Regions from separate parts of the Xanthomonas vasicola pv. musacearum NCPPB 4379 genome, predicted to be linked through region 4. Evidence: predicted binding sites of a transcription regulator. Region 4 holds the regulator's gene; each other region holds the start of a gene.
The links. The regulator FliA, encoded in region 4, starts transcription of late flagellar genes. The targets are predictions, from matches to a motif close to TAAAGTTTNNCNNNCNNNGGCCGATAA.
Positions count from the first base shown of each region.

Region 1 (7,383 bases), 1.8 Mb from region 4:
CGGATAGATGCCCAGCCGGCGTACGAAGGCCTGGAAGACCACCGGGTCGAAATGGCCCTTCCAGGACGCCATCTGCTTGAGCGATTCGGCCGGATCCCAGCCGCGTTTGTAAGGGCGGTCCGAGCTGATGGCGTCGTAGACGTCGCACACCGCGCCCATTCGCGACATCAACGAAATATTTTCGCCGACTAACTGATTCGGGTAGCCGCTGCCATCCATCTTTTCGTGGTGATGAAGCGCAATTTCCAGCACCACCGCATTCTGCACGCCGCCAGCCACCAGCAGCCGATGGCCGTCCAGCGGATGCTGGCGCATCACCTCCATTTCTGCGCTGGTGAGCCGGCCGGGCTTGTTGAGAATCTCCAACGGCGTCACCGCCTTGCCCATGTCGTGCAGCAGGCCGCCCATCGCCGCTTCCACCACCTGCGGCTCGGGCAGGCCGAGCTGGCGCGCCAACCCGCTCATCAGGCCGGCCACGGCCATCGAATGCAGATAGGTGTAGTCGTCGGCGGTCTTGAGCCGCGCCACGCTGATCAAGGCCTGCGGATGCCGCAGCACCGAGTCGTTGATGGCTTCCACCAGCGGCATGGCCGCCTCGGTGTCGACGGTGCGCCCCAGCCGCACATCGCGAAACATGGCCTCGACCATGTCGCGGCCGTCTTCGAAAATGCGGCGTGCGCGCACCACCTCGGCTTCGATGCCGACCTGCGCGGTGACGCTGTTGGTACGCACGCTACGCGGTTCGGCAGCAGGCTCCGGCGGTTCAGGCGCCGCAGGCGCCGGACTCGGCGGTACGCCCGGTTCGGCAGACGCGCCAGAGCTCGTGGGCGCCTCCACATCCACCCCGCGCGCGGTGTCGATTACCAGCTGCTCGATGCGGCTGTCATGGATCTTCTCCACATCGTCGGAATCGACCAGAAACGACGTCTTCCAGAACGGATGGTGCACCCACGCGCCCAGCAGCTTGTAGACATACATGCCGGGGCGGAGTTGATCTGAGTCGATGGTTCTGAGCATGCCGGCGCTGGTCTGCACAATGTCCAGGGAAAGTTCGCCACGGCTTGGCGGTCTGCGGTGTTATCGGCACATGGCACGATTTCTTTGGCGCGCGACCGGGTCGACGAAAGGCCTGGATGTGACGCCGGACGCGGCTGTAGGCGGGCCGCTCAGCGGTTCGGCAGCCGCATCCCCAGCACGGCGACGACGGCGAACAGCAACGGCACGCTGCAGGCCAGATACAACATGGCCGGCGACCATCCGGCGTCCAGCAGCACCCCGGCGCAGAACGGCGACAGGATCGCACCGAAGCGCCCCACCCCGATCGCCCAGCCCAGCGCAGTCGAGCGCACCGCAGCGTTGAAGACGATCGGAACAATGGCGTACATGCCGCCCACCGCAGCGAACATTGCTGCCCCGGTGAGTAAGGCGACAGCGAACGCCCAGCTCAACTGCGTCGTGCACAGGCCGGAGGCCAGCATCGTCAGGCCCATCAGCAACAGGGATCCGATCGTCAGGCGCGACAGCCGCACGCACGAGGCCAACCCACTGAACAGCACGCCGCCGCCGATGCCTCCAAGATTCAACAGCACCCCGCCCGTGACGCCCTCGGTGGCCGACGAGCCAGCGGTCACCAGCAGCTTCGGCGTCCAGCTGATCACGAAGTAGAACGCGAACATCAGCGAAAAAAAGCCAAGCGCGATCAGCAGCGTGTGCCGCCGCATGGCAACGTCAAACAGGGCCCGATAGCCTTGTGCCTGCGTGGCAGACTGCGGCGGTAGCGGCGGCAACGCGTCGTGCGGCGGCATTCCCATCCGCGCCAGCACGGCGTTGAAGCGCGCGACGGCATCGGGTGGCCGGCGCATGATCAGGAACTCCAGCGACTCGGGCAGGAATGCAAACACCAACGGCACACAAAGCAACGATGCCACTGCCCCGAGTACGAACACCGCAGGCCACGACCATTGCTGCATCAACAGTTCGGCAATCATGCCGCCCAGCGTGGCACCGACCGGGTAGCCGGTCACCTGCAGCACGATGGCAGTGTTGCGCCAACGGGGGCTGGAAAACTCCCCTGCCGTGACCGCAACGCAGGCCAACATACCGCCGATCCCCAGACCGGTCAGGAGCCGCAGCGCCCCGAGCTGCCATGCAGTGCTGGCCAGTGCGGACATACCCATGCCGATGGTCAGGATCGCCAAACATGCCAGCGTCAGCGCGCGACGGCCGATGCGGTCTGCCAACGGCGCCAACCCCAGCGCGCCAAGCGCCATGCCGATCAGGCCCGCGCTGAACAGCATACCCAGCAGCTTGCCCGACAGCTGCCAGTCCGCCGACACGTGCGGCGCGGTGAACGCCATGGCCATCACGTCGAAGCCATCGAGCATCGTCAGCAACACGCATACCGCAACGGCCCTCCACTGGAACGGTGTCATGCGCTCCAGCACGAAGTGCCCAAACGATGCAGTGTGCTGACGCATTGGCATGCCCTGTAGTGTGAGAAAGGAATGGTCCGAAAGCGCTGCAGTCGACGTTGAACGGCGCAGTGCGCAAGGCCGGGCTGCGCGGCGGAACAGCGATGCGTGCGATCACCCATGCATAGTGGCTTGCCACCGCCTGCACACGCTAGCCGATTGCACCGCCGGTTCAAGACCGATGACCGCAGCGCTGTGCGCTTATCGGAAAATGCGCCAACGCGCTTGGCCAGCGCTGCGATGTCTTCGGATGCATCGCGTGACGTGCTGTCCGCGGCTTTGGGGTAGCTGCCGTCGCGGCACAATCCATTGGACCTCGTCCCACCTGCTGACGTCTGGCAGCGGCCTCGCACGCATTGCATCCGCCCGTTGAGTGCTGCGGCGCACTGCCCTGCTGCTGCCCCGGCGGCAACCGCAGCGCAGGTATCATCCGCAGCGTGTCCGCAGTAGGCGGCACGCTGACTTGACGGAGATGCTGTGACCCCGATCCGCCCCTTCCTGGACCACACCCCGCAGCTGGGTGCCCGCGTTTACGTCGATCCTGCCTGCACCATCATCGGCAAGGTAAGCCTGGGCGATGACGTCTCGGTCTGGCCGGGTACCGTAATTCGCGGCGACGTCAATCATGTGCAGATCGGCGCGCGCACCAACGTGCAGGACGGCACCATCATCCACGTCAGCCACCACAGCCCGTTCAACAAGGCCGGCTACCCCACGGTGATCGGCGAGGACGTCACCGTCGGCCACGGCACCATCCTGCATGCCTGCACGATCGAGGACCTGTGCCTGATCGGCATGGGGGCCTGCGTGCTCGATGGCGCAACGGTCAAACGCTATGGCTTCGTCGGTGCCGGTGCGGTGGTCGGCCCGGGCAAGGTGGTTGGCGAAGCCGAGTTGTGGTTGGGCAATCCTGCACGTTTGGCGCGCACGCTCAGCGACAAGGAAATCGAAAGCCTGCATTACTCCGCGCAACATTACGTGCGGCTCAAGGACCAATACCGGGGCGCCTCGCCCGCCAGCTGAGCCGCAGCGCCATCAGCGTGCATGGCGCGGGCGTGACGGTACCGGAGTGCGCGGCTACGGCTGCGTGGCGTGCTCCAGTGCCGTCAACGTGGCCAGCGCCTGGGCGCGCGATGTACCGCACATGTCCTGGGACGGACGCAGGCGGGCGCAGACCGCTGGCCGCGTCGGCAGGCCGAACAGGCGGCAGCGGCCCTGCCCGTCCAGTTGCACGCACGGCACCCCCGCCGGCTTGCCATGCGGCATGCCGGGAATGGCCGAACTGATTGATGGGGCGATACAGCAGGCCGCGCAGCCAGCGCGGCAGGGGATGTCCAGGTGCATGCCGCAGTGTAAACCGCCGCCGCCTCCCGGCAGCGGCGGCGATGCCGGCTAGCGGGGCGGAACGTAGCTGGACAGGCGCACGTCGAAGAAGGCCTGCACCGCAGCCAGGTTGGCCTTGGCCTGGATGTCCGCACCCGCGTCGCGGCTCATGCCCAGCACGTCGTCTTCCGGCCACCCGGGGCCAAAGCACCATTGCGTGCTGGGAATGTTGTAGGCCCGCAGATGCGCCAGCATGCGCGTGGTGGCGATCTCCGCGCTGCGATTGCCGGCCGGATAGCCGTGCTCGCCCAGATAACCGCGCTTGCCGGCTTGCTGCAGCGCTTCGATAAACGGGCTGACCATGTTGATGCCGGTATCCGGCTGGATCACCTCGTTGCGCCCACCGGGCCCGATCCAGTTACCGCCCCCGCTGCCGTTGCTGTCGAGATAGTTGTGCGCCTCGTACACGATGCGATCGTATGGGTCCGGGATGTCGAACAGGTCCATCGAATCGTCCTGCCAGCGCCGGGCGCTGGCATAACCGTTGCCGCACACGAAGGCGAAATGGTTTCGATCGCGATCGATGATGGCCTTGGAGCAGGCGGTGGCGGTCTTCTGCCAATGTGCGGCCATCGACAGCACGCTGCCATCGGCGTTGCGCTCGGCGCCCTGGTACGGCTCGTTCATGACGCCCCAGCCGAACACCGCCGGATGCTGCTTGAACCGGTTGACGATACGCGCCCACAGATCCGGCAAGCCGGCGTCGTTGTAGAGCGTGCACCCCGGCGTGCCGATCACCCGGTATTCGTAAAGCTTGAGCAGCTGGTCGCGACTGTCCAGATAGCCTGCGTAATTGAAGTTGCGCAGCGGATAGGTGTCGGCCCACAGCTCGGCCGCCGCCAGATCGCCGACGCGGTTGCCACGCGCATCGACGACTGCACCGCTGGCATCGCGCCGATATCCGCTCTTGGCAGCCACCCGCTGCGGCAGCCGCATGTAATCGTGCAACTCCACGATGGCGCGCTTGCCGCGCGCAGCGATGTTGTCCAGCGCGTCCTGCACCTGCTTGCAGTAGCTCTCGTTCAACAGCGCACCCTGCCCACGCGTGAAGCGCGCAGCGGTTGTCGGCAGACGGAAGAACGGGCAGTTCCCTGCCGCGGCCACATGCTGGGCAGTGATGGCGCGGTAATGCGTGCCGATCTCGGCGTTCTCCACATAGCTATTGGAGGCCAGGCCGGACAGGTTGAGGCCAGCGAACGGCAGGCTGGCGCCTTGCGCGGCTGCGCGGCCTGCCCAGCCGGTGGTGGCCACGACCGCGGCGCCGGCCGCACCTTGCAGGACACGCCGGCGGGTGATGCCGCCGGCGACCGGTGGCGTGGTGGAGTGGGGCGATGCCGCTGTTGCGCGGCGTGGAGATGGATGGTCGGACATCGGGGCGCCTCCTGCGGTGCCGTTGGAAAGATCCTCGCCGGCGCAGCTCCCCTCGGCCGCACCGGTCCGCTCGATGGTGACCGTGCCCCAGCGCCCGGATCTGGGCGCCAGTTCGCACTCCTGCCACTGCATGCCCGGGCGCATACGTTTACATCGCATTACATGACAGGCCAACGACGCCGCGCACGTGCGGGCTCGCAAGGCGATGGCGCACGAGCGGCATCTGCACGGCATGCCGGCAGCGCCCACCGCTGCACTGCAGGTGCACGCCGGCGTGCGTGCTAACGTGCAGACCCTGCGCGTGCAGTGACGGTTGCAGCAGCAACGGTCACGACGCGTTCTAATTGCCAGCCACCGCTCGCCACTCAGCCGTCGAATTCGCCATGCCCGAGTACCGCTCCAAGACCTCCACCCACGGCCGCAACATGGCCGGCGCCCGCGCCCTGTGGCGTGCCACCGGCATGCGTGATGGCGACTTCCACAAGCCCATCATCGCCATCGCCAACTCGTTCACGCAGTTCGTGCCCGGGCATGTGCACCTGAAGGATCTTGGTCAGCTGGTCGCGCGCGAGATCGAACGCGTCGGCGGCGTGGCCAAGGAGTTCAACACCATCGCTGTGGACGACGGCATCGCGATGGGCCACGACGGCATGCTGTATTCGTTGCCCAGCCGCGAGATCATCGCCGACTCGGTCGAATACATGGTCAACGCGCATTGCGCCGACGCGCTGGTGTGCATCTCCAATTGCGACAAGATCACCCCCGGCATGTTGATGGCCGCGCTGCGGCTCAATATCCCCACCGTGTTCGTCTCCGGCGGCCCGATGGAAGCCGGCAAGACCAAGCTGGCCGAGCACAAGCTCGACCTGATCGACGCGATGGTGATCGCCGCCGACGACACCGCCTCTGATGAAAAGGTGGCCGAGTTCGAACGCAGTGCCTGCCCCACCTGTGGCTCGTGCTCGGGCATGTTCACTGCCAACTCGATGAACTGCCTGACCGAAGCGCTGGGCCTGTCGCTGCCGGGCAACGGCACGGTTGTCGCCACGCACGCGGACCGCGAGCAACTGTTTCTGCGCGCCGGACGCGTGGCGGTGGAACTGTGTCACCGCTGGTACGGCGGCGAAGATCCCACTGCCCTGCCGCGCGGCATCGCCACCTTCGAAGCCTTCGAAAATGCGATGACGCTGGATATCGCCATGGGTGGCTCGACCAACACCATCCTGCACCTGCTCGCCGCCGCGCAGGAAGGCGAGGTGGCCTTCGGCATGCAGGATATCGACCGCCTGTCCAAGCGCGTGCCGCAGCTGTGCAAGGTCGCACCGAATACGCCCAAGTACCACATCGAAGACGTGCATCGCGCCGGCGGCATCATGGCCATTCTCGGTGAACTCGCACGCGGCGGCCTGCTGCATACAAATGCTGCCACCGTGCACACACGCACGCTGGCCGATGCCATCGCGCAATGGGATGTCACCCAGACCGACGATGAAACAGTACACACGTTCTACAAAGCCGGCCCGGCCGGCATTCCCACGCAGATCGCCTTCAGCCAGGCCACGCGTTGGGACAGCCTGGATACCGACCGCAGTGACGGCTGCATCCGCGATGTTGCACATGCGTTCTCGCAGGAAGGCGGCCTGGCCGTGCTGTACGGCAATATCGCGCGCGACGGCTGCGTGGTGAAGACTGCAGGCGTGGACGAATCCATCCACGTGTTCGAAGGCACTGCCCGCGTGTTCGAGAGCCAGGATGCTGCTGTGAAAGGCATCCTCGCCGATGAGGTGGTCGCAGGTGATGTGGTGGTGATCCGCTACGAAGGCCCCAAGGGCGGCCCCGGCATGCAGGAAATGCTCTACCCCACCAGCTACCTCAAATCCAAGGGCCTGGGCAAACAATGCGCCCTGCTCACCGACGGCCGCTTCTCCGGCGGCACTTCGGGGCTATCGATCGGCCACGCCTCGCCAGAAGCCGCCGCAGGCGGCGCGATCGGCCTGGTGCGCGATGGCGACAAGATCCTGATCGATATTCCCAAGCGCTCGATCGACCTGCTGATTTCGGACGAGGAACTCGCCCTTCGTCGCGCAGAGCAAGACGCCAAGGGCTGGAAGCCGGTGGAAGTGCGCCCGCGCAAGGTCACTACGGCCTTGAAGGCGTA
Region 1 is NZ_CP034655.1:346,238-353,620, reverse strand. It holds gene KWO_RS01590 (cyclic di-GMP phosphodiesterase) at 1-1,017, opposite strand, end outside; gene KWO_RS01585 (MFS transporter) at 1,167-2,477, opposite strand; partial or broken gene KWO_RS23340 (hypothetical protein) at 2,722-2,952, shown strand; gene KWO_RS01575 (gamma carbonic anhydrase family protein) at 2,949-3,494, shown strand; gene KWO_RS01570 (proteinase inhibitor) at 3,549-3,746, opposite strand; gene KWO_RS01565 (glycoside hydrolase family 5 protein) at 3,864-5,225, opposite strand; gene KWO_RS23255 (hypothetical protein) at 5,413-5,535, shown strand; gene ilvD (dihydroxy-acid dehydratase) at 5,609-7,383, shown strand, end outside.
Region 1: KWO_RS01590 (cyclic di-GMP phosphodiesterase) is a predicted target of FliA. The motif match lies at 1,078-1,104, and genes of this name have one in related genera.

Region 2 (7,383 bases), 520 kb from region 4:
TTGCCGAAGCGCAGTGCGTCGGCAAACAGTTTGAGCGTGATGCGCCAATGGCCGCTTTGTTTTTCCGGTGTGCTGTGCTGGATGGCGGCTGCAGTGACGCCGCATGCGCTGCTCTGCAGATAGGTCTGCAATTGCGCCAGCAGCGGCTCGGCTTCGGCAGCCAACGCGGCCGGGTCGGCATGGCTCGGGTCTGCGGCGGTTTCCACCAAGGCATGAATATGGTCGCAGCACACCAGCAGCAGCCCGACCAGTTCCGAGCTCAGCGTGAGTGATTCGTCGCGCACCAGATCCAGTACGCTTTCCACCACATGGGTGAAGCCAACCAGCTGCGGCAGATCGAACAGACCACCGGAGCCCTTGATGGTGTGCGCGGCGCGGAAGATGGCATTGACCGCATCCGGCGAGGATTCGCCACGCTCGGCTTCGAGCAGATGGCGTTCCATGTCTTCGAGCAGATCCCGGCTTTCGGCCAGGAAAGTCTGCATCAGCTGGTTCATGTCCATGCGCGCGTCACAATCCGTTAGTGAATTCGTTCGCCAAGACCTGCAATCGCGTGCGGGCACAGGGCTTCGAGCAGGCCGAGCAGTTCGATCACATCAACCACCGCGCGGCTGGAATCGGTCAGCGAAAACGGCCGGCCATCGGCCTGGATCGCCTGCTTGGTGGCCAGCAATAATTGCAGGCCGGTGGTATCGATCTCGCTCACGGCGCCCAGATCCAGATGCAATCCACCCGGGTGCAGCAAGGCCGGCTGCAGCAGCGGCTTGAGCTCGGCTGCGCGACGAATGGTCATCTCACCCTCCAGGGCAAGTGTCAGCGGCGCGGGTAAATCGGACAATGGCGTGTTCATGGATGCCTCAAGCGATGCGATGGCGCACGGATGCGTGCCATGACCCGGGACGGGTCGCTGCGGCGTGGCTTGCGTGGGCAACTCTGCACACGGGGGACATGCCGGTCTATGCAGGTATCGGCGTCCAATCGAAATATTTAGGCAAAATTCAGCGCAATGACGGATCTGCGAAGCACGTCACCGCTTGGGTATTAACTGCTCAGCTTTGTTGCAAGCAGGCTCAGGAAGCGAATGTCCTGGACAGTCCCGCAGGACAGGTTCCTGCAGCGCCGATCATTTCTTGCGTAGCGATTCGTCATCTCACGCATGGTTTCGCGCTGACTACAGCGCTTTTGGAATGCGCCTCGACGCGCGTGGCGATACGCGTTGCGCGTTTTCACGACGGGTCACAGCGAACACAAGCAGGTGATTATCGCCTGCTTGTCTGTTATTCAAGGCGTGATGGTTGTGCTCGGTGTAATCACCGAGTGCGGCCGTTGCGACCGCGCTTCAGCCTGGCGCCAAGGCTGCCAACAAGCCGCGTGCCGCATTGAAACGGTCGGCTCCTTCGGGCATCGGCAGTTTGATGCGCAGCTTGTCCGGGCCATCCATTGTGTAGATCTTCGGCTGTTTCTGGATCATCTGGATGATGGTCATCGGGTCGATCGCCGGCTTGGCCTCGAACACCAACCGCCCGCCGTTTTCGCCCAGATCCAGCTTGCGCACGCCCAACGCGTTGGCCTGCAGCTTGAGCTCGGCGATGGCGAACAGATGCTTGACCGGATCCGGCAGCAAGCCGAAGCGGTCGATCATCTCCACCTGCAATTCGCGTAGCGCTTCCGGATCGCGTGCGCTGGAAATGCGCTTGTACAAGGTCAGGCGCGTATGCACATCGGGCAAGTAATCCTCGGGAATCAGCGAGGCCACATGCAATTCGACGTCGGCGCCGCGCACTTCTTCGCCGGCATCCAGATCGGGCAACTTGCCCTGGCGGATGCTGCGCACCGCGCGTTCCAACAACTCGGTATAGAGGCTGAAACCGACCTCGGCCATCTGCCCGCTCTGGTCTTCGCCCAACAACTCACCGGCACCGCGGATCTCCAGATCGTGCGTGGCCAGGGTGAAGCCGGCGCCGAGCTCGTCCATCGAGGCGATCGCCTCCAGACGCTTTTCTGCATCGGAGGTCATCGAACGGCGGTCCGGCACTACAAGGTACGCATAGGCGCGGTGATGCGAGCGACCAACGCGGCCACGCAACTGATGCAACTGCGCCAAGCCAAAGCGGTCGGCGCGATTGATGATGATGGTGTTGGCGTTGGGAATGTCGATGCCCGATTCGATGATCGTGGTCGACAGCAATACGTTGAAGCGCTGCTTCTGGAAATCCAGCATCACCCGTTCCAGCTCACGCTCGGGCATCTGCCCATGCGCGATGCCGATGCGCGCTTCCGGCACCAGTTCCGACAGATCGCGCTGCATGCGCACGATGCTTTCGACATCGTTATGCAGGAAATACAGCTGACCACCGCGGCTGAGTTCGCGCTGGAAGGCTTCGCGCAGCAGCGTGTTGTCCCAGGCAGTAATAAAGGTCTGCACTGCCAGGCGGTTTGGCGGCGGGGTGGCAATGATCGATAGATCGCGCAGGCCGGCCATGGCCATATTGAGCGTGCGCGGAATCGGTGTGGCGGTGAGGGTGAGCAGATGCACGTTGGCGCGCATCGCCTTGAGCGCTTCTTTTTGCCGCACGCCGAAGCGCTGTTCTTCGTCGACGACGACCAAGCCGAGATCCTTGAACTTCACGTCCGGCTGCAGCAGGCGATGCGTGCCGATGATCACGTCGATATCGCCGCTGGCGACTTTCTCCAGCTCGGCCTTGATCTCCTTGGTGCTCTTGAAGCGCGAGAGCACTTCCACCTTTATCGGGTAATCGGCGAAACGGTCGCGGAAATTGCGGTAATGCTGTTCGGCCAGCAACGTGGTGGGCACCAGCACGGCGACCTGCTTGCCGGCACTGGCGGCGGCGAACGCTGCACGCACCGCCACTTCGGTCTTGCCGAAGCCGACATCGCCGCAAACCACGCGGTCCATCGGTTGGCTGCTGCCGAGGTCGCGCAGCGTTGCATCGATGGCGGCGAGCTGATCAGGCGTTTCTTCGAAAGGGAAGCCGGCTGCGAAGGGTTCGTACATCGCACGGTCCACCTGCAATGCCAGGCCTGCACGTGCGCGTCGGCGCGCCTGGATTTCCAGCAATTCGGCAGCGACATCGCGGACCTTTTCGGCCGCCTTGCGCTTGGCCTTGGTCCATTGCTCACCGCCCAGCGAATGCAGCGGCGCAGTTTCGGCCGAGGCGCCCGAGTAGCGGCTGATCAGATGCAGCTGCGCCACCGGCACATACAGCCGGTCGCCCTTGGCGTATTCGATCTCCAGGAACTCGCCGGGCATGCCGCCGGCATCGAGCACGATCAGGCCGCGGTAACGGCCCACACCGTGGTCTTCATGCACGATCGGCGCGCCTTCTGACAGCTCACCAAGATCGCGGATGATCGCTTCCGGCTCGCGTCCGACCCGGCGCGTACGGCGCGGCTGGTTGGCCCGTTCCGGAAATAGCTGGCGCTCGGTGAGCAGCGCAATCTGCGGTTGATCCAGCGCAAAGCCATCTTCCAGTGGCGCCACGGTAATGCCGAAACGCAGCTTACCCGCCAGGAATGCAGGCACGTCGGCGACCAACTCCGGCTTCAATTGCGCGGCGGCCAGCACTTCCATCAAGGCTTCGCGGCGGCCAGCCGAATCGGCAGCCACCAGCACGCGGCCCGGGTAATGGCTCAGGAAGGAGGCCAGCGCCTGGCCGGCAGGTGCGTCCTTCGCAGCCACCGGCAGCGGCGGCAACGGTTGGTCGCCGAGCGGGGCGGCTTCCTCAATGCGCGCATGATCGCTGGCCCACACTTCGATGCGCGCCAGCTTGTTGAGCCGCTCGCGCAGCGCGTCCGGCGATTGATACAACGCGTCCGGCGGCAGCAACGGGCGCTCGACATCGTGGCGGCGCTGTTCGTAGCGGTTCTGCGCCTGCGTCCAGAAGGTATCGGCGGCGTTGGACACGCCGGTGGCGATCACCGGCAATACGCGCTTGTCCAGATAATCGAACAGGGTTGCGGTCTTGGCGAAGAACATCGGCAGGTAATACTCGATGCCCGATGGCGCCAGCCCGGATTTGAGATCCTGATACAGCGCGCTGCGCCGGGTATCCACGTCGAAGCGTTCGCGCAGGCAGGCCAGCACGCGTTCGACGCTGGCATCGTCCATCGGCACTTCGCGGCCGGGCAGCATCTTGACCGCGTCCACTTTGTCCAGCGAGCGCTGCGATTCCGGGTCGAACACGCGAATGGAATCGATATCTTCGTCCAGCAACTCGACCCGCAATGGCGTGTCTGCGCCCATCGGGAAGACGTCGAGCAGGCCGCCGCGCACCGCAAAATCGCCCGGGTCCATCACCTGCGGCACGTTGCGGTAGCCGGCACTTTCCAGACGGCGTTTTTCCGCATCCAGATCCAGCCGTTGGCCGACGGTGAGATCGAAACTGCCGCCGACGATGTAACTCAGTGGCGCCAGCTGCTGCAGCAAGGTCTGCACCGGCACGATCACCACGCCGCGGGTCAGGCCGGGCAGGCGGTGCAGGGCAGCCAGACGCTGGCTGATGATTTCAGGGTGCGGGCTGAACTGGTCGTAGGGCAGGGTTTCCCAATCGGGAAACGGCACCACCGGCAGCGCGGCGTGTTCGCCGCGCAATGCATGCAGATCGGCTTCGATCTGGTGCGCGCTCTGGTTATCGCGTGCGATCACCAGCAGTGGGCCGGCATGCGCCTCGGCTGCCCGCGCGATCGACCACGCCAGCGCAGTCGGAGAGGACGGGGCGCGCCAGTAGGCGCGGAGTTGGCCGGATTTGGGCAGCGGCGGGGAGGGGAAGGTAGGCGACGGCATCAGCCCGCAATTTTATCAGAGCGCCTGCCTGGGCCGGTCCATCTGACGTGAAAGGCGGCGGGGCCGCGCAGGTTGACCTTGGGGCGGCTGGCGTGACGTAAGCACGGAGCGAAGTCACGAAGTCCAAAGCCGCGGCGCTGGTCGATTGCGCTTTGCTCTCAGCGCTCGCGGGACACGCCGTGAGCCGGTCCTTGGGGCTCGCTAGCGGCATCCATGCCGCCAGCGGTCCTGCAATCGGCGAGGACACCGCACCAGACCGTTGGCCGGTGGCCAAATGAGAGCGGCTCGTTGCACCTACTAATGAAGCATTTGCAGCGTGTCCTGCGATGGTGGGCGGGCAAGGACCGCAGCAAACACGTCAGCCAAGCCGCTTTTAGGAATCCCAAGTCCCGAATCACCAATCCCAGCAACTCAAGCATCCAGCTCCAGCACCATCCGCACCAGCTCCGGTGAATCCGGGTGCGCCTGCGGTTTGAAGCCCAGCGACTCGGCCAGCTGCAGCATCGGCAGGTTGCTCTGCAGCACATCGCCGAACAGGCAATCCAGATACTTGCGCCTTGCCCATTTGACCAACTTGCGCATCAGCTGACGCCCTAGTCCCTGACCGGCGACGAAGCTGCTGACCAGGATGGTGTATTCGGCCTGGCGGGTGCCCGGTACCAACGCGGCGCGCGCTACCGCGCCTACCAGCGCTTCACCTGGCGGCAGCTGCTCGGCGGCGACCAGCACGATCTCGCTCTTCGGGTTGGGGTGGGTCAGGCGCTGCACCATCTCCGGGGTGATTTCGGCGGAGGAGCGCACGAAGCGCGCGCGAATTTCTTCCGGCCCCAACAGGCTGAAAGCCCCCTGCAGCGGCGGACCATCCTCGGGACGGATCGGGCGGAGCAGAAGGGTGCGGCCATTGGGCAGACTGAAGTTTTCATGCCAGGGAGGCATGCGATTGCGAATGGCCATGACCGGTGTTCCTTAAAGATCGGAAGATTCTGGCACCAGCCCGGCGCGCAACCGTGAATGAATCCGATGTGCCGCCGGGGGCCGACAGGAGATGGCAGTGCTTCCCACGCAACTTTAACGAGCGAAGCCGTGAGCCGGTCGTGAGTGTGGGGCAGGGCAACGCCGCCAGGTGACTGGCCTGAGTCCTTGCTGGCCGGGAGGCCTGTGTAAGAGGAAGAGGGTGTCGTTCCCTGCGCACGTGCAGGAATGGGATCCTGCGTCCGTGGGTACAACGCCCGCTTGCATACCTTGCGCCCCCCATGCCCGCGGTAACTCACAGGTCGGGTACACGGAGCGCGCGGCCTGTGTCACTGCACCGTTCACCGACAACGCCGCCGGACCGTGGCACCACAGCCGCAGCAACGGGCGCACTCCGGTATGCCGACTCAGCCGTCCTGGCGCAGCCACTCCAGCCGGGTCGAGGCGCCGGGCTCGCCGAGATGCTTTTTAAGGCCCGGCAACGCGGGCGCCAGCATCTGGTCGAACTGCCAGGGCGCATTGACGATCAGCAGCCCGCTACCGGTCAGGCGCAGCGGCGAGTCGTCCGGCCGCACCTGCAGCTCGGCCACCAGCACCGACTTGGCCGGCAGCGTGGCAGCTTTGCGCATGAACGGCTGCAGGCTGCGGCGCAGCTTGATCGGGTACCACACCATGCAGATCGCCTGCGGCCAGCGCGCCAGCGCCTCGCGCACGCTGTGGATGATCTGCTGGTATTCGGCATCCTGCGATTCGTAGGGCGGGTCGATCAGCACCAGCCCGCGGCCGATCTTGGTTTCGCCGGCACGCGGCGGCAGGAAGGCGCGGATCGCCGCATAGCCGTCGCCGGCATGCACGCGCACCCGGCTGTCCTTGGCGAACAAGCCCTTGAGCGCTTCGGCTTCGTCCGGCTGCAGTTCGCAGAACGCCATGCGGTCTTGCTCGCGCAGCGCCTGCGCGGTCAGCAGCGGTGAGCCGGGGTAGTAATTGAGCTGGATGCCGGCCGTGGTGCGCGTGGGCTTCTGACCGGGCGTGGCCGGGCGGGCGACGGACTGGTTGTCGGCCTGCACCGCGCGCAGGTAGCGCTCGATGACCTCGGGCAAGGTCGCTTCGGCCATTAGCCGCATCACGCCGGCATCGGCTTCGTTGGTCTTGCGGCTCTCTTCGCCACCGAGTTGGTAGCGCCCGCGCCCGGCGTGGGTATCGAGCACGAAGAACGGAGTGTCCTTGCGCTTGAGGGTGTCGATCAGGGCAAGCAGGGCGATGTGCTTGAGCACGTCGGCATGGTTGCCGGCATGGAAGGCGTGGCGATAGTTCATCGCGGCAGTGTAGAGGCTGCGGCGCAGTTTGTTGCAGGCCATCGCGGGGTAAGCCGGCGCAGGCGCACCGTGGCGGCAGCGGGTCGCTGCGCGATGTGGCAAGCGCGGTGCGGTCGCGCCTCGCGCCCTGCGCGGAACACCTCGGTCGGTAGGCGGTGCCCGCATGCCGTTATGCTGCGCGGCATGTCCGAGTCTCCTGCCCGCGTGCTCGTCGTCGAAGACGAAGCCGCCATTGCCGATACCGTGCTCTACGCGCTGCGCAGCGAGGGCTATGCGCCTGAGCACTGCCTG
Region 2 is NZ_CP034655.1:1,636,558-1,643,940, forward strand. It holds gene KWO_RS07690 (chemotaxis protein CheA) at 1-503, opposite strand, end outside; gene KWO_RS07695 (STAS domain-containing protein) at 521-850, opposite strand; gene mfd (transcription-repair coupling factor) at 1,340-4,804, opposite strand; gene KWO_RS07705 (GNAT family N-acetyltransferase) at 5,216-5,758, opposite strand; gene KWO_RS07710 (23S rRNA (adenine(2030)-N(6))-methyltransferase RlmJ) at 6,184-7,092, opposite strand; gene creB (two-component system response regulator CreB) at 7,264-7,383, shown strand, end outside.
Region 2: KWO_RS07695 (STAS domain-containing protein) is a predicted target of FliA. The motif match lies at 965-991, and genes of this name have one in related genera.

Region 3 (7,383 bases), 240 kb from region 4:
TGCGGTTTGCGGTTTGCGGATTGAAATGCCGACCTGCAAAGGTCGGCTTGTGAGGTGTGAGTTGTGAGGTGCGGCTCACACCTCACATCATCATCGTGCCGGCTGACGTGTCATCTCGGCGGCGCTGATGAGAGCGAAGGTCTCACCACCACACGTCAGGCAACTCATTGCGAGATTCACCCGCAGAGCAGTCGCAAGACCAAGGGAACCGCTCCGTGCCGCATGCGGAACGCAGTGAACGTAATCACGCCGCCTTCGAGGCAGCGTTCCGCGTAGCCTGCGCAGCGGCCTGCACAGCAGTGCCATCCGTCTCGCCATTGGCATCGCCATTGGCATCGCCATTAACCAACGCGAACAGCGCATCGGCATCGCCTTCCAATACGTGCGCCGAGCGCGCCAGATCGTCGACCATCTGCGCCTGATCGCGTGCCTGCACACCGATCGACTGCAACGCCACGTTGGCGGTGGAAATATCCTGAGCCTGGTCACGGCTGGCAGCGGCGATCTGCTCCACGGTCGCAGTGACGCGCAGGACCGAGGTCACCATGTCCTGCATCACTACACCCGCTTGCTCGGCCAGGCGCGAGCCATCGCCGACCTGATCGGTTGCGTTGTCGATCAAGGAGCGAATCTCCTTGGCCGAGACGCTGCAACGTTGCGCAAGACTGCGCACTTCGGTCGCCACGACAGCGAAGCCACGCCCTTGCTCGCCAGCACGCGCAGCTTCCACCGCAGCGTTCAAGGCCAGGATATTGGTCTGGAACGCGATGCCGTCGATCACCTCGATGATCTGACCGATACGGTCGGTCGCCGAGCGAATGCCGGCGGTGGTCTTGACCACGTCGGCAATGACATCCGCACCGCGCCGCGCCACCGCGGTCGAGTCTTCGGCCATGCGCCGCGCAGAACCCGCGTTCTCGGAGTTGGTGCGCACTGTGGCAGCAAGTTGATCGATCGTGCGCGATGTCTGCTCCACCGCGGCCGATTGCGTGGATACGCGGCTGACCAACTCCTGGTTGCTGGCCGAAATATGGTGCGACTCGCGCTGTACGTTCTGCGCAATGCTCATGGTCTGCCGCATCAAATCGCGCATGCGCTCGGCCGAACGCACCTGCTCGGTCACATCGGTTGCGTACTTGACCACCTTGTACGGCCGCCCGGAGACATCCAGGATCGGGTTATAGGAAGCCTGGATCCACACCGCACCGCCATCCTTGCGCAGCCGGCGATAACGCCCGGCATCGAACTGGCCGCTTGCCAGCTTCGCCCAGAACTGGCGATATTCCGCTGACGCACGATAGGCCGCGTCCACGAACACGCTGTGGTGCTGACCGATCGCCTCAGCAGCCGGATACCCCAGGATGTTTAGAAAGTTCTCGTTGGCACCGAGCACGTTCCCTTTCAGGTCGAACTCGATCACGCCCATCACCTTGTCGATCGCCCGGATGCGCCCGTCTGCGTCGGCCGAATCGACCACCTGACGAGTCACGTCGGTCGCGTACTTGACCACCTTGTACGGGCGCCCGTGCTCGTCGAGCACCGGGTTGTAGGACGCCTGGATCCACACCGCCCTGCCGTCCTTGCCGATGCGCCGGTAACGCCCCGCGTCGAAGGCGCCGCGCCCGAGCGAATCCCAGAACGCGCGATATGCAGCCAACTGACGCGTCGTCGTATCCACGAACATGCCATGGTGCTTGCCGACAATCTCCTCCAACCGATAACCCATCACCTGCAAGAAATTCTGGTTGGCCGCGAGCACGGTACCGTCCAGCGAAAATTCGATGACCGCCATCACCTTGTCGATGGCGTCGATGCGCCCTTCAAAATCAGCGGTCTGGCGTACCTGTGCGGTGATGTCGGTGGCGTACTTCACCACGCGATAGGCCTTGCCGGATCGATCCAGCAACGGGTTGTACGATGCGTTGATCCACACCTCGCGCCCGTGCTTGTCCAGGCGGCAGAAGCGCCCGGCATTGAAGTCGCCGCGACGCAGCGCCTCCCAGAACTGCCGATAGCTTTCGCTGTCGCGATCGGTAGGCGTCACGAACATGCGATGATGCTGGCCGACCACCTCGTCCAGTCGATACCCCATCAAGCCTAGGAAATTTGGGTTTGCATGCAGAATGCGGCCATCCAGATCGAACTCGATCACCGCCATCACCCGGTCCACCGCCGCGGCCTTGTGTTGCAGCCCACGGCCCCAGAAAGAGAACACGCTTCCAAGCAGGTGCGATAGGCGCATCACGTCAAAATCCGAGATTTGGTTCACGTCCTTAGCGACCCATGCGCCGGTTACTTAACCCCGCTGCGCACGGCATCTCCAAGGCGGTTCAGATCTTGTCATGGAGAGGCAACGCGCCCCGCCGCGAAGCGCGTCCTACACCCGCTCCGAGTCTCTGTGCGGCATACCGGGGAGGCGACCGACTGCGGTGCAAGATGTCGGTAGTAGCTGCACTGGCGACATCCACCGACGAAGATTGATAAGCCTTCCATACTTGCCCCTCTTTCGCGGTTATTGGGCTTCGCCCCTTGACGATTAGTACGAGCGGATTGGCTCACTGGTCTAGCTGAAACAGCGACAGACCGAACGATGCACCCTGGCGTAGAAGCAGCGCTGTCATGCACTACCCGACTGCGTATGCAAAAGACAGGAAAACCGGAAGCGCCCAAGACGCATCCATCCGAGACCCTCTGGCTTACGTCGATGCGTTTGGCTTGATATGTCGTGCAACACGCTTGCGCAGCCGGATGGAGTAAAGCATCGCCCCGCGTTGCGCGCGCATGCTTGCGGGCGCGGGCATAGCCATGCGCATGTAATGGCACACCGCATGCGCGCGCCGCAAACCAATGGATTCGCAGGAAGCAGTCAGTGCAAACCTCTTCGCACGATTGCGATCGCGATGCAGGCGCGCGTAAAACGAGTAGCTACCAAGCATTCGGACGAAGCGAGCAAGCCAAATGCCCATGCCGCAAGCCAGCTCTTGTTCCGGAGCAATGAGCTAACCGTAGATGCGAAGAATCGCGGTAAGCCGCGGATGCGACCAAAGCCGGAAAGCTGCACTCCGCTCAGGAGCTGTCGAGACCGACCACGCGGTACAGCGTGCGGCGATGTAGTTGCACACACGCTCGTTCAAGCTGAGTGCGTCTTGGGAACGTCTCTGCGCAGGCGACCACTGCTAGCCCCAATCCAAGAGGGTCTCGCAAGAGCCCAGGCAATGCGTATTGCTGCAGCGAGCACACGCCAGTATCAGCCAACCTTCGTTGAATCAAGGACCATAGCTACACACATAAAAACGCCCGCAAATCAGTGATTTGCGGGCGTCTAGAACACTGGCGGAGCGAGAGGGATTCGAACCCTCGATAGAGCTTTTGACCCTATACTCCCTTAGCAGGGGAGCCCCTTCAGCCGCTCGGGCATCGCTCCAGTTTTTGCTGCCCGCCGCGATGTCTGTGGCAGGCCGCGAAGAATACCGGGTAAGAGGGGCTAACGTAAACCCTTTACAACGATCAATTCGAAGAATCGTCACCGCGATGTGCGCCGGAAGCGACCGGCTCATCCCCACGCTGGATGCGCTGATAGATTTCTTCGCGATGCACAGCGACATCCTTGGGTGCGGTAATACCGATGCGCACCTGATTGCCCTTGACGCCGAGAACGGTCACGGTGACCGAGTCGCCGATCATCAAGGTTTCGGCTACCCGGCGAGTGAGGATCAACATTTTGCAAATCTCCTGTAACCGGTGGATTTCCCCACCAGCATCGACGGCCTCCTGAGTGAGACGCGCCCTACGTAAAGGGAATAGACCAGAAATGGTAGCGGGACATCCTGCTAGCCAGCAAGGCATAGCAGGACAAGTGTTCAGCCCAAGTGTTGCTTGACCCAGAGGGGCACACCGTCGAGTGCGGTCGCAAGGGCGGGCCCGTCCTCGCCACCACCCTGGGCGAGATCCGGACGGCCACCGCCCTTGCCGCCGATCTGACTGGCGATATAGCCGAGGAGTTCCCCTGCCTTCACCTTGCCAGTTGGGCTGCCGTTCACACCAGCGACAAGCGCAACTTTGCCGCCTGAAGCGCCAGCCAGCACGATCACCGCGTCGCCGAGCTGTTGCTTCAGGCGATCCATCGCATCGCGTAGCGCCTTGGCATCGAAGCCTTCCAGACGCACTGCCACCACCTTGACCCCGGCCACATCGATCGCACCAGCGCCCAAATCAGCCGTTGCACCCGACGCCAGCTTGGCCTTGAGCGATTCCAGCTCGCGCTCCAGCCGCTTCTGGCGCTCAGTCAGTGCGCGCACCTTGTCGACCACCTCGGTGGCGTTGCCGCCGAGCAGATGGGCGGCTTCAAGCAAGCGACGCTCCTCGTCGGCCACATAGTCCAGCGCACCCTGCCCGGTCACCGCTTCGATACGGCGCACACCCGAGGACACGCCGCCTTCTGAGGTGATCTTGAACAAGCCGATGTCGCCGGTACGGGTGACATGGGTGCCACCACACAGCTCGGTGGAATAACCGCCCATCTTGAGCACGCGCACGTTTTCGCCGTATTTCTCGCCGAACAGCGCCATCGCGCCGAAATCCAGCGCCTCCTGCATGGCCATGTTGTGCACTTCCACACCATGGTTGGTGCGCACTTCAGCATTAACCTTGCGCTCGATCACAGCGAGCTCATCCGCAGTGATCGGCTGGAAGTGCGAGAAGTCGAAGCGCAGCCGATCAGGCGCGACCAGCGAGCCCTTCTGCTGCACATGCGTCCCCAATACTTCGCGCAACGCGGCGTGCAGCAGGTGGGTCGCCGAATGGTTGAGGATGGTCTTGCCGCGACGTTGCACGTCGATTCCACCGGCAAGCACATCGCCAAGCGCAAGCGTGCCTTCGCTGATGCGACCCACATGGCCATGGAACTGGCCGGCGAACTTCTGCGTGTCGGCCACTTCGATCGAGACACCAGGGCCGCTCAGCTGGCCGCTATCGCCTACTTGGCCACCCGACTCGGCATAGAACGGCGTACGGTCGGTGAACACGATCACCTCGTCGCCCGCCTCTGCACGTTCGGCGGGGCGGCCCTGCTTGAGCAGTGCCACGACCTTGAGCGCATCGGCATCGTACGCATCGTAACCCAGGAACACGGTTGGCGACATGCTGGCGACCAGGTCGGCCGGCAATGCCACGCCGCCGCCGAACTTGCCCGCCGCACGCGCGGTCTCGCGCTGACGCTCCATGGCGAACTCGAAGCCCTCCATGTCTACGCGCATGCCGCGCTCGCGCGCGATATCGGCGGTCAGGTCGACTGGGAAACCATAGGTGTCGTACAAGCGGAACGCATCGGCGCCGGGGATAATTTCCTGCGAGCGCGACGCGACCTCGTCGAAGATTTTCATGCCGGCGTCCAGCGTCTCCGCAAAACGCTCTTCTTCGGCCAACAAGGCGCGCGCGACGGTGTCCTTGGCAACCACCAGCTCGGGATAGGCTTCGCCCATCAGTTCGACCAGCGTGGGCACCATCTTGCTGAAGAACGGCTGGCGCACGCCCAGCATCCAGCCATGGCGTAGCGCACGCCGGATGATCCGCCGCAGTACGTAACCGCGGCCTTCGTTGGAGGGCAGCACGCCATCGACGATGAGAAACGAACAGGCGCGTATGTGATCGGCGATCACCCGCAGTGACTTGTTTTCCAGATCGGTGATGCCAGTCAACGCGCTGGCCTTGCCGATCAACGCCTGGAACAGGTCGATTTCGTAGTTGGTATGGACATGCTGCAGGATCGCGGCCAGACGCTCCAATCCCATACCGGTGTCCACGCATGGCGCCGGCAGCGGCACCAGGGTGCCATCGGGCTGGCGATCGAACTGCATGAAGACCAAGTTCCAGATCTCGATGAAGCGGTCGCCATCTTCGTCGGGCGACCCCGGCGGACCACCGGCGATGTGATCGCCGTGGTCGAAGAAAATTTCGGTACACGGGCCGCACGGGCCGGTGTCGGCCATCTGCCAGAAATTGTCCGAGGCGTACGGCGCACCCTTGTTATCGCCGATGCGCACGATGCGGCTTTCCGGAATGCCGATCATGTCGCGCCACAACGCGAAGGCTTCTTCGTCGGTGTGGTAGACGGTCACCAGCAGGCGTTCTGCCGGCAGCTTCCAGACCTGGGTCAGCAGCTCCCATGCCCACGCGATGGCGTCCTTCTTGAAGTAATCGCCGAACGACCAGTTGCCGAGCATTTCGAAGAAGGTGTGGTGACGCGCGGTGTAGCCCACCGAATCCAGATCGTTGTGCTTGCCACCGGCACGCAGGCAGCGCTGCACGTCTGCGGCACGTACGTAACTGCGTTTCTCCGCGCCAAGGAAGACGTCCTTGAACTGGACCATGCCGGAGTTGGTAAACAGCAAGGTGGGGTCATTGCCTGGCACCAGCGGCGCGGATGGCACAATGGTGTGGCCCTTCCCCTCGAAGAACGCGAGGAAGTCACTACGGATCTGGGAAGTGCTGAATTTGGCAGGTGCGTTCATGTGCTGGCATTGGGCGGGCGGCAGTTCCGCTCACCCAATGAGATGTGGGCGCAGATGAGCGGAACAACCTGAATCCGCGAAGGGTAGCAGGCCTGACGCCCTCAGTCCTCAAGGTCGAAGCGCGTGGCACTGCGAATGCTGTTGCCGTCGAAACCACGCCGGGCCAGCAAATCGGCGGCCTTGCGCCGCTGTGGAAGGTCCACTAGGCCCTGCTCGCCGAAACGACGGCGGATTAAGTCACGCGCGTTTTCGGTCCAATCGCCTTCAAACGTTGCCATAGCGGCACTGATGGCCTCGCTATCCAGGCCATGGGTTCCGAGTTCGGCACGGATATGCAGCGGGCCATAACCGGAGCCGGCGCGATTGCGCACCACGGCAGCAGCGAAACGGGCGTCGTCTTGCCACCCTTCGCCAGTAAGGCGATCGACGGCGGCCTGCGCCGCATCTGGCTCGATCCCCCGGGCCAGCAGCTTGCGGTTCAATTCTTTGCGCGAATGTTCGCGCCGCACCAATAGACCGAGTGCACGCTGGACCGGCGTCTGCTCCTTGAACCGGTGCCCCCGCTTTGGTGCGGGCTCTTGCTCGTCCATCGTCAGGTGTCCTGAATCGCTGAAAATCGTATTGCATTAAAGCGCCGTCCATAGCGCCTGCCCTCCTGGCCTTCGATAGATCTACCGCGAGAAGCGACGGCACTGACTCCGCCGTCCTCGCGATAGAAAAACTTCACGCGCTTGGACCTGCTGTGCCAACGCCGGGCAAGCGCCAGCGTTGCTGGAGTCGTCGCGTACCACGGGCACGCGACAGTCCATCCAATCACTTACTGACAGCATCACCGTCACCTAATCTCGGCGAACCGCCTAAGGGCGACGGGCAA
Region 3 is NZ_CP034655.1:1,920,404-1,927,786, reverse strand. It holds gene KWO_RS09085 (methyl-accepting chemotaxis protein) at 245-2,215, opposite strand; gene KWO_RS09080 (hypothetical protein) at 2,697-2,966, opposite strand; tRNA gene KWO_RS09075 (tRNA-Ser) at 3,332-3,424, opposite strand; gene csrA (carbon storage regulator CsrA) at 3,508-3,720, opposite strand; gene alaS (alanine--tRNA ligase) at 3,861-6,509, opposite strand; gene recX (recombination regulator RecX) at 6,611-7,099, opposite strand.
Region 3: KWO_RS09085 (methyl-accepting chemotaxis protein) is a predicted target of FliA. The motif match lies at 2,274-2,300, and genes of this name have one in related genera.

Region 4 (7,383 bases):
ACCCGGCCAACGGGATCAAGCGCATGTGGGGCAGCAATAGCCTGGCCGAGCTGGTCAAGTCGGTGCTGCGCCTGTTGTTCGTCGGCCTGGCCGCCAGTTTCTGCATCTCCAAGAGCCTGCCTGGTTTACGCGCGCTGGTGAGCCAGCCGCTGGAACAGGCGGTCGGCAACGGCCTGGACTTCACCAAGAGCCTGCTGTTCTACACCGCCGGCGCATTGGTGCTGCTGGCCGCCGTCGATGCGCCGTACCAGAAGTGGAACTGGATGCGGAAGCTGAAGATGACGCGCGAAGAGATCAAGCGCGAGATGAAGGAAAGCGAGGGCAGCCCCGAAGTGAAGGGCCGCATCCGCCAGATGCAGATGCAGATGTCGCAGCGCCAGATGATGGAAGCGGTGCCCAAGGCCGACGTGGTGCTGATGAATCCCACCCACTACGCGGTAGCGCTCAAGTACGAAGGCGGCAAGATGCGCGCCCCGATCGTGGTGGCCAAAGGCGTGGACGAAATGGCCTTCCGCATCCGCGAAACCGGCGAGCAGCACCGCGTTGCGATCGTCACCGCACCGCCTTTGGCACGCGCCTTGTATAGGGAAGCGCAAATCGGCAAGGAAATTCCTGTGAGACTCTATTCCGTCGTGGCCCAGGTCCTTTCCTACGTCTACCAGCTGCGTGGCTGGAACGGCGGCCCGATGCCGGAATTGCCGTCGCTTGAAGTGGATGAGTTCGGTAAGGGAGCCGGCGCATGAGCGCCCGCCCCGCCCCGATGAATGCCCGCCGCGTCATGGAGTTGCTGCGCAACGGCCTGGGCGCCCCGCTGGCCTTGATGGCCATGCTCGCCATGCTGATGGTGCCGCTGGCCGCACCGGTGCTGGATGCGTTGTTCACCTTCAACATCGCCATCTCGCTGATGGTGCTGCTGGCGGTGGTGTACGTGCAACGCCCGCTGGAATTCACCATTTTCCCCATCGTGCTGTTGATGACCACGATGCTGCGCCTGGCGCTCAACGTCGCCTCCAGCCGCGTGATCCTGATCAACGGCCAGGACGGCCACGCCGCAGCCGGTAAGGTGATCGAGGCTTTCGGCCAGTTCGTGATCGGCGGCAATTACGCCGTCGGTATCGTGGTGTTCGCAATCCTGACCATCATCAACTTCGTGGTCATCACAAAGGGCGCCGGGCGCGTGTCGGAAGTGACCGCGCGCTTCATCCTGGACGCCATGCCCGGCAAGCAGATGGCGATCGACGCCGACCTCAACGCCGGTTTGCTGACGCGTGAGGAAGCCAAGGCCCGCCGCGAAGAAGTGCGCGAAGAAGCCGACTTCTACGGCGCGATGGACGGTGCCAACAAGTTCATCCGCGGCGACGCCATCGCCGCGATCATGATCCTGTTCATCAACCTCATCGGCGGCATGGCGGTGGGCATGCTCCAGCACGGCATGAGCTTCATGGATGCCGCGTCCACCTACACCCTGCTGTCGATCGGCGACGGCTTGGTAGCGCAGCTGCCGGCCTTGCTGGTGTCATCGTCGGTCGCCTTGCTGGTAACCCGCGCTTCGCGTGCGCAGGACATGCGCGGCGCCATGATGAGCCAGGTGTTCGGCCAGCACCGCGCACTGGCAGTGGCGGCGGCCATCCTGGGCCTGGTCGGCCTGGTGCCGGGCATGCCGAACGTCGCGTTTTTGACGCTCGGCCTGATCCTGGGCGTGATCGCCTGGAAAATGTACAAGCGCAGCCTGGTGGTTGCACCAACCGGCGATCCCGCGACCGACCCGAAGGCTGCCGCGGCCGCCACTGCCGCCCAGGCGAGCGCTGAACTGAGCTGGGACGAGCTGCGCCCGATCGACCCGCTGGGCCTGGAAGTGGGCTACCGGCTGATCCCGCTGGTGGACAAGAACCAGGGCGGCGAGCTGATGGCGCGCATCAAGGGCGTGCGCCGCAAGCTCACCCAGGACATCGGCTTTCTGGTGCCGCCGGTACACATCCGCGACAACCTGGAACTGTCGGCCAACGCCTACCGCTTGCTGGTGCACGGCGTGCCGGTGGCCACCGCAGAAATCTATTCCGACCGCGAACTGGCGCTGGACCCAGGCGGCGCGCTCGGCCAGCTCGACGGCATCCCCGGCAAGGACCCGGCATTCGGCCTGGACGCCACCTGGATCCAGCCGCATCAGCGCGCCTATGCCGAATCGATGGGCTACACCGTGGTCGACCCGGCCACCGTGGTCGCCACCCATCTGTCGCACCTGATCCGCGAACACGCCCCGGAACTGCTCGGCCACGAGGAAGTGCAGCAGTTGCTGGCCACCTTGGCCAAGACCGCGCCGAAGATGGTCGAAGACCTTACCCCGAAGGCGCTGCCGCTATCTGTGGTGGTGCGCGTGCTGCAGAACCTGCTGATCGAGAAGATTCCGGTGCGCCAGCTGCGCAAGATCGTCGAAGCGCTGGTCGAGCACGCCCCGCACAGCCAGGACCCGGCCGCTCTTACCGCCGCTGTGCGCACCTCGCTGGGCCGCTTCATCGTGCAGGAAATCGCCGGCATGTCGGTCGAGCTGCCGGTGTTCACCCTGGCCCCGCAGCTGGAACGCGTGCTGCAGGAATCCACCCAAGGCAATGGCGTGGCGCTGGAACCGGGCCTGGCCGAACGCCTGCACCAGAGCCTGGCCGAATGCGTGGGCAAACAAGAAGCCCGTAACGAACCGGCGGTGGTGCTGGTGCCCGCCCAGGTCCGCGCCGCGCTGGCCCGTCTGGTCCGCCACAGCGTGCCCAGCCTGTCGGTGCTGGCGTATAGCGAAGTGCCGGAAGACAAGCGTTTGAAGCTGGTCGGTACGATTAGCTGAGTCCCGCAGACGTCCAAACGTGTCCGTCAAGCAACACACGCTTTAGAAGCGCACCCGGGCGCGTCGGGTTTTACCAGCAAGGCCTATCGTGCCCAAGCGCGCTCCTACGACATGCTGGTAATCCAGCGACGCGTTGCCGCCGAGGGTCATCCCCTCGCCTGCCATGAGGCGAGATGTTGGCATGACCAAGACATCCCAGAGATGCTGGAAGGTGTCCGTCGACTGGTGCACACCGTAGGAGCGCACCTGGGCGCGACCGGGCTTTGCCGGTAAAACCCGTCGCGCCCGGGTGCGCTTCTACGACACGCCGGTACCTGGCAGGCGTCACGCCGCCAGGACCGGCGACCGGACGGCAATCGACCACCACAGCCGGCGTCGGAAAGCCGCCACTGGTCTGGCGCTCCAATCGATTGCATGGCGCTGGCCATGCCTGAGGGCTGCAGGTGCCATACGGGTAAGACCGGCTCGCCCGCCAAATCTGCCCGCACGCTGCCGCCAGCGTTTCAATATCCTGGGAAAAAGCTAGTCAATCCAGTGACTTGAACCACCAGCCGAGCCGTACGCATTGCGTCGCCGCTGTCGCGACCCGCCCTCTTCCGGCGCCGGAAACCCAGCACGGCGCGTTTTGGCACACCGCATGCATTAGCTCTGCCGACACCGCAGCAGCAGCACCGCTCCGGAGCGAACGCAAGACTTGGAACAACGACCGGGACAGGCAACTCATGACGCTGGCAACACACCCACATTCATCGTGCACCCGTCCGGCGTCCGGCGGGTCCCGTTCCTGGAGGCACTTCGCATGAAAATCAAACGCTTCGTTGCCCCGGACATGCGCACCGCTTTCCGCATGGTGCGTGAAGAACACGGCCCGGACGCAGTGATCCTGTCCAACCGCCGTACCGCTGAAGGCATCGAGATCGTCGCTGCCAGCAACTACGACGAAGAACTCGTGCAGCGCGCCCTGGAAACCGCGCGCTCCGAGACGCCGGTCGCCGCACATCAAGAGCCGGCCCCGATCCAGCAGGCGCCTGCCGCGCAAGCCCCGGCCAAGCCCGCCGCACCGGTGCATGCGCCGCTCAACCCGGCTGCCGATGCCAGCGTGAGCCAGCGCCAGCGCGTTGCCAGCGCCGCTGAAGACATGATCGCCGCGATGGCGCTGCGTCAGCCGGTCAACGTGCCGCGCCAGACGCCGGCCGCCGCCCCGGTGCGCACCGCTTCCATCCCCTCGCCGGCCGCCCAGGCACTGGCCCACGCGGTTGCCGTCACCACCGCACCGCGCCAGGAACATGCGCTGTCGGCCGTCCCGGAACAATTGTTCGCCGACTTTTTGACCACCGCTCCGGTGCAGCGCCCGGCCGTGCAGGCCGCCCCGGCGCAGGCTGCCAGCCCGGTCATGGCCGCTGCGCTTGCCGTGCATGCCGGTTATGGCCACAACGAAGACGAGCGCGACGACGAAGCCGACTTCGATCTGGATGACGCTCTGCCGCAGATCCTGCCGCCGGCCTCACTGCCGCCGATCGTGACAGCCCCGGTCGCCCTGGCCGCGGTGCCGGTTGCCGCCGCCCCGGCACCGCAGAACGATGAAGAACTCAAGCAGCTGCGCGGCGAGCTGGCGCTGATGCGTCAGATGATCGAGCGCGAAATGAACCGCCTCACCGACGAGCGCCTGCGCGGCTCACCGGTGCGTGCCCAAGCTCTGGAGCTGATGGACGACTACGGTTTCGACGCCGGCCTGATCCGCGACGTGGCCCTACAGATCCCGGCCGATACCGAATTGCACCGTGGCCGCGGCCTGATGCTGGGCTTGCTGTCCAAGCGTCTGCCGGTAGCCCCGGTCGACCCGCTGGAACGTGGCGGCGTGATCGCCCTGGTCGGCCCGACCGGCGCCGGCAAGACCACCACCATTGCCAAGCTGGCCCAGCGCTTCGCTGCCCAGCACGCCCCGCGCGACGTGGCACTGGTCACCACCGACACCCAGCGTGTCGGCGGCCGCGAGCAGCTGCACAGCTACGGCCGTCAGCTCGGCATCGCGGTGCACGAAGCCGACAGCGCCGAAAGCCTGCTGGAACTGCTCGAGCGCCTGCGCGACTACAAGCTGGTGCTGATCGACACCGCCGGCATGGGCCAGCGCGACCGCGCCCTGGCTGCCCAGCTGAACTGGCTACGCGCCGCCCAGCAGGTCACCTCGCTGCTGGTGCTGCCTGCCAACGCCCATTTTTCCGACCTCGACGAGGTCGTACGCCGCTTCGCCCACGCCAAACCTCAAGGCGTGGTGCTGACCAAACTCGACGAGACCGGCCGCTTCGGCAGCGCCTTGTCGGTGGTGGTCGACCACCAAATGCCCATCACCTGGGTGACTGACGGACAGCGGGTCCCTGACGACCTGCACCGCGCCAATGCCGCCAGTCTCGTTCTTCGTCTTGAAGATTTGCGGCGCGCTGCCGATAAGCCCTGTACTCCGGAGCACAACCATGCAGTCGCGTGAATACGCCAAGCTGACCAACGCCTTCCCCCTGTCGGCGACCCGTCCCGAGCCTTTGGGCCCGGTGCGCACTATTGCCGTGACCGGTGGCAAGGGTGGCGTGGGTAAAACCAACATCTCCGCCAACCTGGCCGTGGCGCTTGCCGACATGGGCAAACGCACGCTGCTGCTGGACGCCGACCTCGGCCTGGCCAACCTGGATGTGGTCTTGGGACTCTCGCCCAAGTACACCCTGGCCGACCTGATTGCCGGGCGTTGCACACTTGATGAAGTGATCATCGAAGGCCCCGGCGGCGTGCTGGTGGTACCGGCTGCGTCCGGTCGCCGCCACATGGCCGAACTGGCCCCGGCCCAGCACATCGGCCTGGTCAATGTGTTCTCCGAACTGGAACGCGACCTGGACGTGATGGTCATCGACACCGCCGCCGGCATCACCGACAGCGTGCTGACCTTCTGTCAGGCCGCCCAGGACACCGTGGTGGTGGTCTGCGACGAACCGGCATCGATCACCGATGCCTACGCGCTGATCAAGGTGCTCTCCCGCGAACGCGGCGTGGACCGTCTGCAGATCATCGCCAACATGGTGCGCGACCCCAACGAAGGTCGCCTGCTGTACGACAAGCTCTCGCGCGTGTGCGAAAAGTTCCTGGGCGATGTGTCGCTGAACTACCTCGGCCACGTGCCGCAGGACGACTGGTTGCGCCTGTCGGTGCAACGTCAGCAACCCGTCATCAAAGCCTACCCCGCCAGTCCGTCGGCGCAGGCCATCGCAGAAATCGCACGCCGTACCTCGCGCTGGCAGGCTCCCACCGTGCCGCGCGGCAACGTCGAGTTCTTTGTCGAACGCATCATCCAACGGGGAGTGGCCGCATGAGCACCGCTACCGCCACCACGGCCAGCGCGCAGTACCGCGCCGTGCAGCGCAACAACGCCAACGACGTGGTGACCCAGCATGCCGACCTGGTTCGCCGCATCGCTCACCATCTGGCGGCACGTCTGCCGGCCAGCGTGGAAGTGGACGACCTGATCCAGGCCGGCATGATCGGCCTGATCGAAGCCTCGCGCAGTTACGACTCCGAACAGGGCGCTTCGTTCGAAACCTACGCCTCGATCCGTATCCGCGGCTCGATGATCGACGAAATTCGTCGTGGCGACTGGGTGCCGCGCTCGGTGCATCGCCGCGCCCGCGATGCGGCTGCTGCCGTGCGCAAGATCGAACAGAACACCGGCCGCGCCGCCGCCGCCACCGAAGTGGCCGCCGCGATGGAAATGCCGCTGCTCGATTATCTGCGTCTGATGGAAGATGCCGCGCGTGGCCAGGTGCTGAGCCTGGAATCGCGCATCGAAGATCACGGCGAGCTGGACACCACCGCCAAGGGTGGCCCCAACCCGCAGCAGATGATGGAGCGTGGCGAATTCGGCCGCGAACTGGGCAAGGCCATCGGCCAATTGCCCGAGCGCGAGCAGCTGGTGCTGTCGCTGTACTACGAACAAGAATTGAATCTGAAAGAAATCGGCGCCGTGCTCGGTGTCAGCGAATCGCGCGTCTGCCAGATCCACGGCCAGGCAGTGGTGCGTTTGCGGGGCCGCCTCAAAGTCTTCGAACTGGCCGACGCCGGTGTCGAAATTGACGAATAATTTTTTCGCGTATTTTTCGTGTTAGGAGCTTGATGTGAACAAGAACATGCGGATCCTGATCGTGGACGACTTCTCGACGATGCGACGTATCGTCAAGAATCTGTTGGGCGATCTCGGCTTCACCAATACCGCAGAGGCCGAAGACGGCAACAGCGCCCTGGCGGCATTGCGTGCTGGCCCGTTCGATTTCGTGGTCACCGACTGGAACATGCCCGGCATGACCGGCATCGACCTGCTGCGCAACATCCGCGCCGACGCCAAGCTCAAGCACCTGCCAGTGATGATGGTGACTGCCGAAGCCAAGCGCGAGCAGATCATCGAAGCCGCGCAGTGCGGCGTGAATGGCTACATCATCAAGCCGTTCACTGCGCAGACGCTGGAAGAAAAGCTGGGCAAGGTGTTCGAACGTCTGGCGGCCACCGCCTGATGA
Region 4 is NZ_CP034655.1:2,160,134-2,167,516, reverse strand. It holds gene flhB (flagellar biosynthesis protein FlhB) at 1-743, shown strand, start outside; gene flhA (flagellar biosynthesis protein FlhA) at 761-2,833, shown strand; gene flhF (flagellar biosynthesis GTPase FlhF) at 3,633-5,318, shown strand; gene KWO_RS10115 (MinD/ParA family protein) at 5,305-6,189, shown strand; gene KWO_RS10110 (RNA polymerase sigma factor FliA) at 6,186-6,953, shown strand; gene cheY (chemotaxis response regulator CheY) at 6,988-7,380, shown strand; gene KWO_RS10100 (protein phosphatase CheZ) at 7,380-7,383, shown strand, end outside.